One region of the Neobacillus sp. BF23-41 genome, then DNA from elsewhere that is predicted to be linked to it. Evidence: riboswitches for the same ligand, from Rfam matches in the RefSeq annotation. Region 1 holds a riboswitch; each other region holds the start of a gene.
What was found. Region 1 has a riboswitch for S-adenosylmethionine ahead of AB7942_RS08540 (methionine biosynthesis PLP-dependent protein). Riboswitches for the same ligand answer to the same signal wherever they lie in the genome.
Positions count from the first base shown of each region.

Region 2: linked by a shared signal. The riboswitch ahead of AB7942_RS20545 (homoserine dehydrogenase) and the one ahead of AB7942_RS08540 (methionine biosynthesis PLP-dependent protein) in region 1 are both predicted to bind S-adenosylmethionine.
Region 3: linked by a shared signal. The riboswitch ahead of AB7942_RS14490 (methionine ABC transporter ATP-binding protein) and the one ahead of AB7942_RS08540 (methionine biosynthesis PLP-dependent protein) in region 1 are both predicted to bind S-adenosylmethionine.
Region 4: linked by a shared signal. The riboswitch ahead of mmuP (S-methylmethionine permease) and the one ahead of AB7942_RS08540 (methionine biosynthesis PLP-dependent protein) in region 1 are both predicted to bind S-adenosylmethionine.

Region 1 covers NZ_JBGBPR010000004.1:104,282-107,444, reverse strand. Annotated here, with positions in the region: gene metC (cystathionine beta-lyase) at 1-548, opposite strand, end outside; gene AB7942_RS08540 (methionine biosynthesis PLP-dependent protein) at 548-1,660, opposite strand; SAM riboswitch class I at 1,742-1,856, opposite strand; gene AB7942_RS08535 (lasso peptide isopeptide bond-forming cyclase) at 2,257-3,163, shown strand, end outside.
Region 2 covers NZ_JBGBPR010000015.1:27,892-31,054, reverse strand. Annotated here, with positions in the region: gene AB7942_RS20560 (carbon-nitrogen hydrolase family protein) at 1-574, shown strand, start outside; gene AB7942_RS20555 (GNAT family N-acetyltransferase) at 595-1,257, shown strand; gene AB7942_RS20550 (GNAT family N-acetyltransferase) at 1,277-1,951, shown strand; SAM riboswitch class I at 2,048-2,159, shown strand; gene AB7942_RS20545 (homoserine dehydrogenase) at 2,264-3,163, shown strand, end outside.
Region 3 covers NZ_JBGBPR010000008.1:154,783-157,945, reverse strand. Annotated here, with positions in the region: gene AB7942_RS14500 (MetQ/NlpA family ABC transporter substrate-binding protein) at 1-183, opposite strand, end outside; gene AB7942_RS14495 (methionine ABC transporter permease) at 204-875, opposite strand; gene AB7942_RS14490 (methionine ABC transporter ATP-binding protein) at 865-1,878, opposite strand; SAM riboswitch class I at 1,970-2,076, opposite strand; gene AB7942_RS14485 (ABC transporter permease) at 2,362-3,163, opposite strand, start outside.
Region 4 covers NZ_JBGBPR010000026.1:49,456-52,618, forward strand. Annotated here, with positions in the region: gene mmuM (homocysteine S-methyltransferase) at 1-261, opposite strand, end outside; gene mmuP (S-methylmethionine permease) at 236-1,645, opposite strand; SAM riboswitch class I at 1,729-1,833, opposite strand; partial or broken gene AB7942_RS25380 (23S rRNA (pseudouridine(1915)-N(3))-methyltransferase RlmH) at 1,969-2,060, opposite strand; gene AB7942_RS25385 (YvrJ family protein) at 2,297-2,440, opposite strand; gene AB7942_RS25390 (DUF2922 domain-containing protein) at 2,510-2,728, opposite strand; gene AB7942_RS25395 (DUF1659 domain-containing protein) at 2,812-3,030, opposite strand.

The sequences.
Region 1 (3,163 bases):
TGGGAAGGGGTAAGGAAGGTGTTATCGACAAATGTTAACGCACCCGTTTCCTTAGCTAAATTGCTAATCGCCTTAATGTCCGTCACTTTCATTAATGGATTCGATGGTGTTTCCACATAGAACGCTTTTGTATTTGCCTGAATGGCTTGTTTTACTTCATTTAAATTCGTCATATCGACGAAGGTATGTTCAATTCCGAGCCGCGTGAGAACCTCTGTGACCATCCGAAATGTACCGCCGTAGACATCTTCCGTAATGACAATATGATCACCTGCAGATAGCAGGAGAAATGCCGTCGAAATGGCGGCCATACCAGATGAGAAGGCAAAGCCTTTTAACCCGCCTTCAAGTTCAGCAATGACATCTTCAAGTGCTTCCCTTGTCGGATTTAAACTGCGGCCATAATCGTACTTGCCAAATTGATCGAAATCAGATTGGTGAAAGGTCGATGCATGCTGTATGGGTACACTAACCGCTCCTGTTGTAGGATCAATTTTGTGCTTATTATGAAGGAGCCTGGTTTCAAATGTGTATTCTTCGTGTGCCATTATGCAATCACTCCTTCTTGAACACGGGCAAAAGCATTTTCCAAATCTTCAATGATGTCTTGTGAATCCTCAAGTCCAACGGAGAAACGCAATAAACGATTGCAAACGCCTGCTTGAATGCGAATCTCTTCTGGGATATCCATATGTGTTTGCGTTGCTGGATAAGTAATGAAGCTTTCTGTTCCACCTAAGCTTTCTGCAAAACTGATTAAATTTAAATTCTGTAAAAATGGATTCACCCATGCTTCGTCCTTAATTCTAAAGGAAACCATTCCGCCGCGTCCTGGGTAGAGAACATCTGTGACAGCATCATGCTGGGATAGAAATTCGACAATATTCTTTGCATTTTTTTCATGTCGTTCCATTCGTAGTGATAAAGTTTTCATACCACGCATTAATAACCAGGAATCGAATGGGCTCAGCACTGCTCCAGCACCATTATGATGGAATGCCAATGCTTCACAAAGCTCTTTTCCTTTAGCGACAATAAGTCCGGCTAGAACATCATTATGGCCACCTAAGTATTTCGTCGCACTATGGATAACAATATCAGCACCAAGTATTATCGGCTGTTGTAACAGTGGAGTATAGAAAGTGTTATCCACAATTAGCAATAGTCCATGTTCCTTGGCAATCTTTGAAACAGCGGCAATATCGGATTCCTGCATAAGCGGATTGGTTGGTGTCTCAAGGAAGATGGCCTTTGTTTGCGGCGTAATTTTCTTTTCAATCTCTTCCGGACAACAGGTATTAACATATTGACTTTTCAAGCCCCATTTTTGATAGCCTTTTTCTAATAAACGGTAGGTACCGCCGTATAAATCCTCACTTACCAGCCATTCATCACCAGATTGAAATAAAGCAAGTATGGTTAGAATTGCTGCCATACCAGAGCTGCAGGCAAATCCTTGATCACCGCACTCTAAATCAGCAATTGTTTTTTCTAAGAGCTGGCGCGTAGGATTCCCTGTTCGGGTATAGTCAAACCCAGTTGATTGGCCAATTCCCTCATGGCGGAATGCCGTTGAGAAGTATACAGGCGGATTTACGGTGCCAGTTGCTGTTTCACTACGATTTCCAATTTGGGCAAGTTTCGTATCAATTTTGTACATAATGCACTCTCCTTGTTTTATAAAAATAAAAAAAGCCTTCTATAAGAAGAAGACTTTTGTCAGATTACACATTTGTCATTCTTCTTATCTCGCAAATTAGAGAATAATTTGCAGGACTTAGCACCTTTTCAATAGCGAGCCATTGATGGTTGCTGAGGTGTCTTCGGGCCATTCCCTCAACCTCTCTTGATAAGAAAGTAATATTTAGATTATTTATAAAATTTACTACAATTCCATGGGAGTGTCAATTACTTTTTATAAAACCTTATTATAATGAGGAAATTAGAGTTAAATATCCGATCATTAAAATATAATCATTCTTTATGAAAAATAGTTGACACTGATAGTATGAGGATATATTATAAATTTATCACATGTTCGTAATAAAGAACTTATATAGAGTATTATATAGGTAATAAGTTATAAAACTAATTAGATTCAGACCATTTTATTAAAATAATACTATAAATAGGGGACTTTAAATTCGATTGAATTTCCTTATAGTTAAGTACGGGCTCGGTGTTCTTTTTAGTGAACTGATAAAAGAATCTTAAAATAATAGATAATAATAATTTGTAGCCAGGCAGGAGGAAAAGATGAGCGCGATAGCCGGAATTTATCATTTAAATGATGAACCTATCAATCTAGAGCACGGAAATCGAATAATGAAAGAATTAGAAAAATATCCGGCTGATGATATTCAAACCTGTCATAGTGACAAAGTCTTCCTTGGCTGCCATGCTCAATGGATTACACCTGAGTCAGTAGGTGAAAAACTTCCATACTATGATCATGAACGAAAGTTAGCGATTACTGCTGATGCTATTATTGATAATCGAGACGAATTATTTGAGAGATTACAAGTTGATAAAAGGAAAAGAAAAGATATTACTGATAGTGAACTAATCTTACTTTCTTATCATAAATGGGGAGAAGAGTCTCCGAAATATTTAGTAGGTGATTTTGCCTTTATGATTTGGGATGAGAGGAAACGAAAACTTTTTGGGGCGAGGGATTTCTCTGGAGTTCGAACCCTATACTTTCTACGCAATCGACAAAAATTTGCATTTTGTACTGTCATACACCCTTTATTTTCTTTACCTTATATTGAAAAGGTAATGAACGAACAATGGCTCGCACAATTTCTGGCCATATCGGGACCTGTAGGTGAAGTAGATACATCTCTTACTCCATATAAAGATATAGAACAATTACCTCCCTCACATTGCATAACGATAGTTGGAGATAAGATAAATATTACAAGATATTGTAAATTAACATTGAGTGAACCACTAAAACTAAAGTCAAACGGAGAGTATGTAGAAGCTTTTCAAGAGGTATTTCAAAAAGCTGTAAAATCATGTTTGCGAACTTACCTTGGGGTTGGATCACAATTGAGCGGAGGGTTAGATTCTGGTTCAGTTGTTAGCTTTGCTAAAAAAACTTTAGGAACGGAAAAACCATTACATACTTTCAGTTATATCCCAGCCAAGGATTTTATAG
Region 2 (3,163 bases), on a different contig from region 1:
AAGGGATGGCAAGCTGTATAATACAGCACATTTATTTTATCCAGATGGAAGAATTGGTGAGCAGGCAAAACTCCATATTACACCGACTGAAGTAAATGAATGGAATATGGCACCTGGGGATTCATTTCAGATATTTGAAACAGAAAAAGGGAAAATCGCCCTCCTTACTTGTTATGATATTGAATTTCCAGAAATTGTACGTATGGCAAAGGCCAAAGGTGCTGATGTGATTTTCTGTCCATCATGCACAGATGACCGTCATGGTTTTCATCGTGTTCGTTATACCAGCCATGCTCGTGCAGTTGAAAACCAAGTATATGTGGTCCTAACGGGAACTGTCGGTTCACTGCCGACTGTTGATTTTATGCGCGCTAATTTTGGCCAGGCGGCAATCATTACTCCTAACGATATACCATTTCCACCAAAAGGAATCTTGGTGGAAGGGGAAATCAATAATGACATGATTGTGACGGCTGACCTAGATATAAACTTGTTATATGAAGTAAGAGAACGTGGTTCCGTTACAACCTGGCGTGATCGAAGAACGGATCTTTACACAGATTGGGAAAAATAAACTGAAGGGGTGGGTATAGAATGTATCGAAGTGAATTTTACGTCTATGACCAAGAGCGGCCTGTGCCAGTTATCATTCGAAATTATTCAAATGTGGATTTTGACGATCTTATCAAGATTCAATCCGAGTGCTTCCCACCTCCTTTTCCTTCAGAATTATGGTGGAATAAAGAGCAATTAGCAAACCATGTGTACATGTTTCCAGAAGGTGCATTGTGTGTTGAAGTAGATGGTGAATTAGCTGGGTCAATTACCGGCTTAACTATCGACTTTGATCCTAGCGATAAAAACCATTCGTGGGAAGAAATCACTGACCATGGATATATACGGAACAATAATCCAAATGGGAATACCTTGTATATTGTTGATATTAGTGTTCGTCCGAAGTACCGCAAACTAGGGCTTGGTAAATTGATGATGCAGTCTATGTACCATGTTGTGATAGAAAAAGAGTTATATCGATTACTTGGCGGGGGCAGAATGCCAGGATATCATAAAAAAGCTGATATCATGACACCAGGACAATATTTAGATGCAACAATTAAAGGGGAAGTTCAAGATCCTGTTATCACTTTCTTGCTGCATTGTGGTCGTGTGCCAATAGGGATTATTGAAAATTATCTCGAGGATGATGAATCCTGCAATTATGCTGCATTAATGGAATGGAAAAACCCTTTTAGATAAGTGAGAGGAATGAATCATAATGGAATATATTAGAATAACCAGTATAGCAGACCCTAATTTTAAAAAGCTTCATAACTTAATGGGAGAAATTTTTCCTCCAGAAGAAGTATTAGAATATGAGCTATGGAAAGAGCCATTAGAAGATCCGAGTATTCGCGTGTTTGTTGCTGTCGATGGAGACGAAGTCACAGGAGCAACTGAATATCGTTATTATCCGGATTGGAATATTGCTATGACAGATTTTACAATCATCAGTAAACCAGGCTTAAGCCTTGGCCGTTTTTTAGCGCATAACCGTTTAACGGATTTACAACAATTAGCTAAAGAAAATGGTAACGAGCTATTCGGGATGTTTGCAGAAATATACGATCCGTACCGGGTTGAACAACACGAATTTGGTGGAGTAAAGGTTATGGATCCATATGTCCGACGTGAAGTTCTCTCCCATTTGGGTTATAAACGCATTGATTTTTCATATGTTCATCCTTCCTGGAAAAACAATGGGGAAGCTGTAGCAGGTCTAGATTTATGTTTCATGCCAATTCAAGATGAAGGACTTAATTCACTACCAGCAAACCTGGTAAAGGATTTTCTGACGACATACTATTCAATTCTTACAAATAAGCCGAAGGATTGGCTCGAAATGATAGATCGACTGGGGAAAAAGGAATTTGTCTCCCTATTACCACTTTAATAAAAAGAAATTTCAAATAATATTGACAACTATCTTGGAATCAACTAGAATTCTCTTTATAACTTGGAAATTTAATGAAAAACTAACTAAATAAAACTCTTATCCAGAGCGGCGGAGGGACTAGGCCCGATGAAGCCCGGCAACCATCAAGGTAATTCTTGAAAAGGTGCTAATTCCTGCAGGTTATTTTTAACCTGACAGATAAGAGGAGGAAATCTACCCTCTTCTTATGAAGAGGGTTTTTCTTATTTATATGATATTAAAAGAAACAACCTATTAGTCATGTCTAATATTATTTAAGGGGTGGAAAGCATGTCTGTCATTAAAGTGGCAATTCTAGGCTTTGGTACAGTGGGTGAAGGGGTATATAAAACAATACAATCCCACGCTGATGAACTAACTAATGTTTTAGGAAGAAAAGTAGAAGTAGCTGCAGTGCTAATAAAAAATAAACAAAAAACAAGAGACATAAGTGAAGATGTTTTAATAACTACAGATTTTGCCGAAATTCTTAAACTACCTCAACTGGATGTTGTTGTCGAAGCAATCGTCGACAAAGAACAACCCTTTACTTTTTTAAAACAAGCTATCCAAAGTGGTTGCCACATTATCACAGCAAATAAAGAGATGTTTGCACATCACGGTAATGAGCTGCTCAAGCTAGCAGAGAGTCATAAAGTTTCAGTTGGTTTCGAAGCAACAGTTGCGGGAGGAGTTCCAGTTATTCAAACCCTTAGGCAGTTATTAAATGTTAACCGTGTTCGTACCGTACAAGGCATTCTTAACGGGACATCAAATTTCATCCTTACTGAAATGCGGGAGAAAAAACAGTCCTTTGTTGCTGCGCTTAGTTTAGCACAAGGGAAGGGGTATGCTGAAGCGGACCCAACCAACGATGTGGAGGGGTTTGATGCTTTTTATAAAACAATAATTCTCAGCAGAATAGCTTTTGGTATAGAACCAAATTGGCAGGATGTTGAACGGGAAGGTATTACTTCGATCACAAGTGAATTAATCGAATCAACTGAAAAGCTAGGGTTAAGGTTTAAACATATTGCAAGTATTAATAAGATAGGTGATCAAATTAATGCAACGGTTAGACCGGTTCTTGTTGGAAAGTCGCATCCTTTTTATTCCGTTGAAGGGGTAGAAAATGCGGTAAATATTCATTCTGATATCGTTGGTAGTATTACTTTGCAAGGACCTGGAGCT
Region 3 (3,163 bases), on a different contig from region 1:
GCCCTTTTCTTCTAATCCTGGTACAATCGCTTTCTTCAACATATCACTATACGGACCAGCTGTAGCCCCCAATTTAATATTCTTTGAATCAGCGCTTTTCTTATCGTTGTTTCCTGAGCTGCCACAAGCAGCTAAAGCTCCTAAGACTACTAGCAAAATAAATGATAAAAACAATTTTTTCATGACTATTTCCCTCTCTCTTTTTATCTTTTATCAAAAACTTTGGCGAGAAAATCGCCAAGAAACTGAACAAACTGAACTAAAACAATTAATATAATCACAGTGGCAATCATAATGGTATTGTCGTATCGATAGTAACCAAACCGAATGGCCAAATCACCAATTCCACCGCCGCCAACGGTCCCTGCCATCGCCGAAAATCCAATTAAACTAATCAGTGTTAAGGTAATACCTGAGATAATTCCTGACCTTGCTTCAAGGAGCAGGACATCTTTAATAATCATTAACGGCGTAGCGCCGGCAGCTATCGCGGCTTCAATGACCCCTTTATCAATCTCCCTTAATGCATTCTCGACAATTCGGGCAAAAAAAGGAATCGAAGCTACAGAAAGCGAAACACTCGCAGCAGTTGGTCCAATTGTTGTACCTACTAGAAAATTGGTTAAGGGAATTAACGCCACCAATAAAATAATAAAAGGAATGGAGCGGACTAAATTAACAACAAAGCCCATGCAAAGTTGGATGACGCGATTTTGCAAAAACAAGCCTTTGTCGGTCACGTATAATAGAATCCCTACTGGCAAGCCAATGACTATCGCGATTACCAATGAGATGAGGATCATATAAATCGTTTGTAAAAATGCTGTATTTATATCAGGAATTAGTTCCAAAAGATGCTGAAAATCAAAGCCCATTACGTAACACCTCCACTTGCGCTGCCCGGTCTTCGATATACTGAAGTGCTGCTTTCACGTCTTCCTTTTGTCCCTTCAATTCCATGATAAAGATGCCAAGTGGCAATTCTTGAATATATTCAATCGATCCATGCAGGAAGTTCCCTTTTACGTTATATTGCTGGAGCATATCGGAAATAACGCCCTCTCCAGCGACTTTCCCCTTAAACATGACCTTGATAATCGGTCCTTCACAATTATTTAAAATGGTCTCCGGAACGTCAAAGGAAACAACACTGTCGATAAATTCTTTGGTCAGTTCTGCCTGAGGGTTGGCAAATATATCATATACCGCTCCCTCTTCAATGACCTTTCCTTCTTGCATAATCGCCATTCGATTACAAATTTCCTTGACAACATTCATCTCATGCGTGATTAAAACTATCGTAATATCGAGTTCTTTGTTAATTTTTTTCAATAAATTTAAGATCGATTTTGTCGTGGTTGGATCCAGGGCTGATGTTGCTTCATCACATAATAGTACCTTCGGATTATTAGCCAGCGCTCGTGCAATCCCTACCCGTTGTTTTTGTCCACCGCTCAGTTGGGAAGGATAAACATCCCTTTTATCTCCAAGACCGACCGTTGCAAGCAGTTCTTCCACCCGTTCTTTGATTTGGCTCTTTGGATAGTTGGCCGCTTTCAAGGAAAACACGATATTCTCAAACACCGTTTTTTGACTGATTAAATAAAAGTGTTGAAAAATCATCCCTATTTTTAATCGTGATAAGCGTAGATTCTCCCCCTTTAGTGAAGTAAGGTCAATACCATCAACAGTAATACTCCCTGATGTTGGTCGCTCCAACAGATTAATACAGCGCAAGAGCGAACTTTTTCCTGCACCTGAATAGCCGACAATTCCATAAATTCCGCCTCTTTGAACGGTTAACGAAACATCATCCACACCTTTTACCGTGCCATTTTTCGTATTGTAAACTTTCGAAAGATTCTGAATCTCAATCATACGATTACCTCTTTTTTAAAATGCAATATTTTGGATATAAAAAAATGCCCCTCTCAACTGAAAGGGACATCGAAATACAAGTGGATATTTCGACTTATCTTTCAGAATGATCGTCATTCTGCAGGAATTGGCACCTTCCCTGTAATGGGGGTTGCCGGACGTCATAGGGCCTAGTCCCTCAGTCGCTCTCGATAAGTTTCATCATTAAATTAAGATATTTAAGATATTACCAATCTATTTTAATCTTGTCAATCATCTGAAAATAGTATTCTAACATAATATGGATTTCCATTCCCATAAAATCAATCAAAATAGTTGGATTAACTATACTATACTCAACTATACTAGTCTATTCTATTTTTATTTTACCTGCATCTCATTCCGACCAGCCAAAAAAAAGACAAGAGCAACTTTGCCCTCATCCGACGTTTACACTTTTCCGCTTTATACATTAGCTGTGCGGAGGTCTGAACCACATATCTACTACACAAAAGTCTGTGTAGAATTATTTCTACTAAATCGATACACCGCAATCAAGAAAAACGCAGCGGCAAAGGCAAATAGAATCATGAAATTTAAATACAACCCGCTAAATTCATTTCCTTCCTGAAGCTTCGTTAACGTATCCAATGTCCAGCGCTGCGGCAGGAAATTAGCAATTTTCTGTAACGATTTCGGCATCACTTCCACCGGCCAGAAGCAGCCGGAAAGCATGACGGTCGGAGTGATAATTAAATTTTGCAAGGCGCCCGCGGCACTGCGGCTGTTTGAAAAAGAAACAATCATTAATGAGATCCCTACGGAAATCAATGAAAATAGCATCATGACGAACGCCGCTGACCAAAAGGACATATTGATGCCAATATCAAAGATACTTTTCATAATCGTTAACGTGATCAGCACCTGTATCGTCATCACAATCATGTTGACCATGACATTGGAGAAGATATACTTCCTGGCATTAATCGGTGTTGATAATAACCGAAAATAGGTGCGGTTTTCTTTTTCTAAAAGGATGATCTCGGACATATTGCAGGCCGACATCAGCATGATCATAATCAGGAAGCCAATCGTTTGGTTGGTCATAAACTTGTTTTTTGAAGAATCTTCTAAAGCATTTGTGGTCAGCTTATAATCTGTTTGCTGGTAATCCTGATACATCTGCTCAAAAGTCTGTTGATTACCGCCTGCAACATAACTGATCGTCGCAATATTATCGATATACTGATGTAAATAAGATTTCACGTATGCGGTAATTGCTGCACCCTTGATCGAGGTCAGTTGG
Region 4 (3,163 bases), on a different contig from region 1:
TTTCTCTTGGATACCACGCTTGGAAAAACCGTCAATGGTTGCTTGATAGCTTGACGTTATGGCACAGTCCGCTCCAGCACGAAAATAGTCAGAATGAACCTGATAAATCAATTCTGGATTTTCTAGTAATACACGTGCAGACCAGAGGGGATCGTCCAAATTACACCCATGCGACTCAAGCTCTGTGGCTAACGCTCCGTCCAGTAGCATAATGGAATGTTCGGATAAAATAGCCTTAATAGGGTTGATTTTGTTGGACATAACCTACTCCTCTTTTCTTTAATCTTTGGGTTAAATAATAACTTGCATAGCAAAACAATATAAATGGAATGCCACAATATAAGGCAATTCGTTGTGTAGGGTCAAATGCGATTCCAATACATGAAGCAAGACAAAGGATAAAGGAAGCGATTGGTACCAAAGGATAGAATGGTGTACGATAAACCAAGTCCTTTACGGAATTTCCTTCTTTAATATATTGTCTGCGAAATAAAAACTGTGAAGCACTAATACTCATCCAAACTACCACCACAGCTAGGCCCGAAATGGATACAAGTACGATATACACTGTATCTGGTGCAATAATACTTGAGAACAAAGCTAAACCACCGCCAAACATGCTAAAAATGACTGCATATATTGGAACACCTTGTTTTGTTAATTTTGCAAAAATGGGTGATATCGTATTCTTATCTGCAAGTGACCAAAGCATTCTTGAAGAGGCATAAAGACCTGAGTTTGCAGCAGATAGAATGGCTGTTAATATGACAAAGTTCATAATATCCGCTGCATATGGTACGCCAATTTGTTCAAGAACGGCAACAAAGGGGCTCTCTAATACTCCTGCATCTGAAGTAGGCATTAATGCAGATAATACAACAATCGTTCCTACAAAAAAGATAATCAATCTCCACAATGTAGTACGAATGGCCTTTGGTATCGTTTTTTCCGGATTTGCTGTTTCCCCCGCTGCAATTCCTATTAATTCCGTTCCTGAAAAGGCAAAGTTAACCGCAAGCATTGTCATGACAATCGCAAAAGCACCATTAGGAAATAAACCTGCACTTGTAAAATTAGAGAAGAACGGTGCCGATTGGGAATGGGTCATCGGAAGAAAACCTACCATTGCCGCTGCTCCTACAACAATAAACAGAACAATCGCTATTACCTTTATAGACGCAAACCAGAATTCAGATTCAGCGAAAAACTTAACCGTCAGTATATTTAAGACAAAAACCAAAATAGCAAACAGCAAACTCCAATTCCAGACATTAATGGATGGAAACCATCGCTGCATTAATAATCCTGCAGCCGTAAATTCAGAACCTAAAGCAACAGTCCAAGTTAGCCAGTACAACCAAGCAACTGTATACCCAGTCCCTGGTCCAATATATTTAGTCGCATAACTGTGAAAGGCACCAGTTTCAGGCATATGTACGGAAAGCTCTCCTAAACATAGCATGACGAGATAAACCACTAGTGCACCAATCAGATAGGACAGAATGGTCCCAAACGGGCCAGCTTGTTGAATCGTGTAACCCGAACTTAAGAATAATCCTGTTCCAATCACTCCGCCGAGCGATAGCATAACTAAATGCCGTGTTTGCATTTTTCTTTGAAATTTTTGCTTGCTTTTCTTCTCCATCCTAGTCTCCTTTTTCCTACATCCAGAAAAAACAAAAAACGCACTCAGATAAATGAGTGCGTTACTGACAAATAATAACGTAGCTCTTATCTATCAAGGCTTCACACCCGATGGAATTAGCACAGTGTCTTATTAGACCTGCTGCTGAGGTTTCATAGGGCCAGTCCCTCCGCCTCTCTGGATAAGAAATATTTTTTTAAACTTTATCAATCTATTAAATAATTGTCAATATATTTCTGAGTTTTTTAAAATTTTAAAACCTTATAAGCAAAAAATATAATAATTATGCTTATCTAATATAAATTCAAGTAAAAATTTCGTCGTTACTTATGGTACGGTTCACCGCGATTAATCCGAAAAGCTCTATAAATTTGTTCAACAAGGATTGTCTCATCAGCTGATGGGGGAAGGTCATCCAGGCAAGACCGTGGGGACGAATCGAGACTTGCCTACCATTAAAAAGAAGCGATTCAAATCAAAAAGAACCCGTCGATGATTGTAGGAGTAGTCGTGATATTGATCATTGGTGTAGTTGTATATAAAGTTAAAAGGGAAAAAGAGCGGTTAAGGAATTCTGGATAAAGTGAAAGAATAAAAACAAGAAACCACCTTGGATCTACTTAATAGTAGAGGCTAGGTGGTTTCTCTTTTTTATATTCGCTCCCTCATCCGCTCAGGAAGTGTCTGTATCGACTGGACGACCAAATCAAGCTTTGCTTCAATTCGGTAAAGCAAATAAAGAGTCACAACGATGGGGAATCCCACCTGGCTGATGATTGGAATCAACTGCTCCACTTTTCTCTCCTCCTTCCATTGTTTATAAAAAGAGGCTGGGTTCATAATGAATCCGGCCTCTCACTTTTATTAGGCAATCACGTAATCTGTCACATTGCGTTCGATCACTCTTGCTCCTTTTGCAGCAACAAACTTCCCGCTGCTAGTTGTGAAAACTTCAGATGCAATAATCTGCGCCATCGATAATTTTACGACTTCTTCATCAATCGGCTCTTTGGGGTTATCAATGGAAAGGCTTGCTGTCTTTCCGAACTCCGTGGCAAATTGCAATTCCAATGTTTTTGCCATTTCTTTCACCTCCTATCCCTTCGTTTTTTACTAGACTATTAACCTAGAATCGCGGAGCTGTCATTCCGTTTCACTTTAGACTATTAACCTACAATTGCGATGATATCATTCCGCTCCACTTTGTTTAGCGTATCATTGCATAGAACTGCAACTGCTAGTGCCGCTTGCGATAATTGATCCGCAGTAGCTGCCTTGGTGACATTGCTAAACGTTTTCGCTTTGAGGATGGGATTTCCCTCGTCATCCATGCCCGCTTCAAATACGATGCGAAGCTTCGTTACTTCTAATAACGCTAGTGCCATTGTCTCTCACCACCTTTCACCTTCTATATAGAAAAAAGTCGGTAAAAAGGACAGGGGAGGAAGAAGAAATTTTTAAAGTGCTGTTGGCTAAAACTAGGATTGGTGAAGACATCACTCGACAAACTTTTTAGGT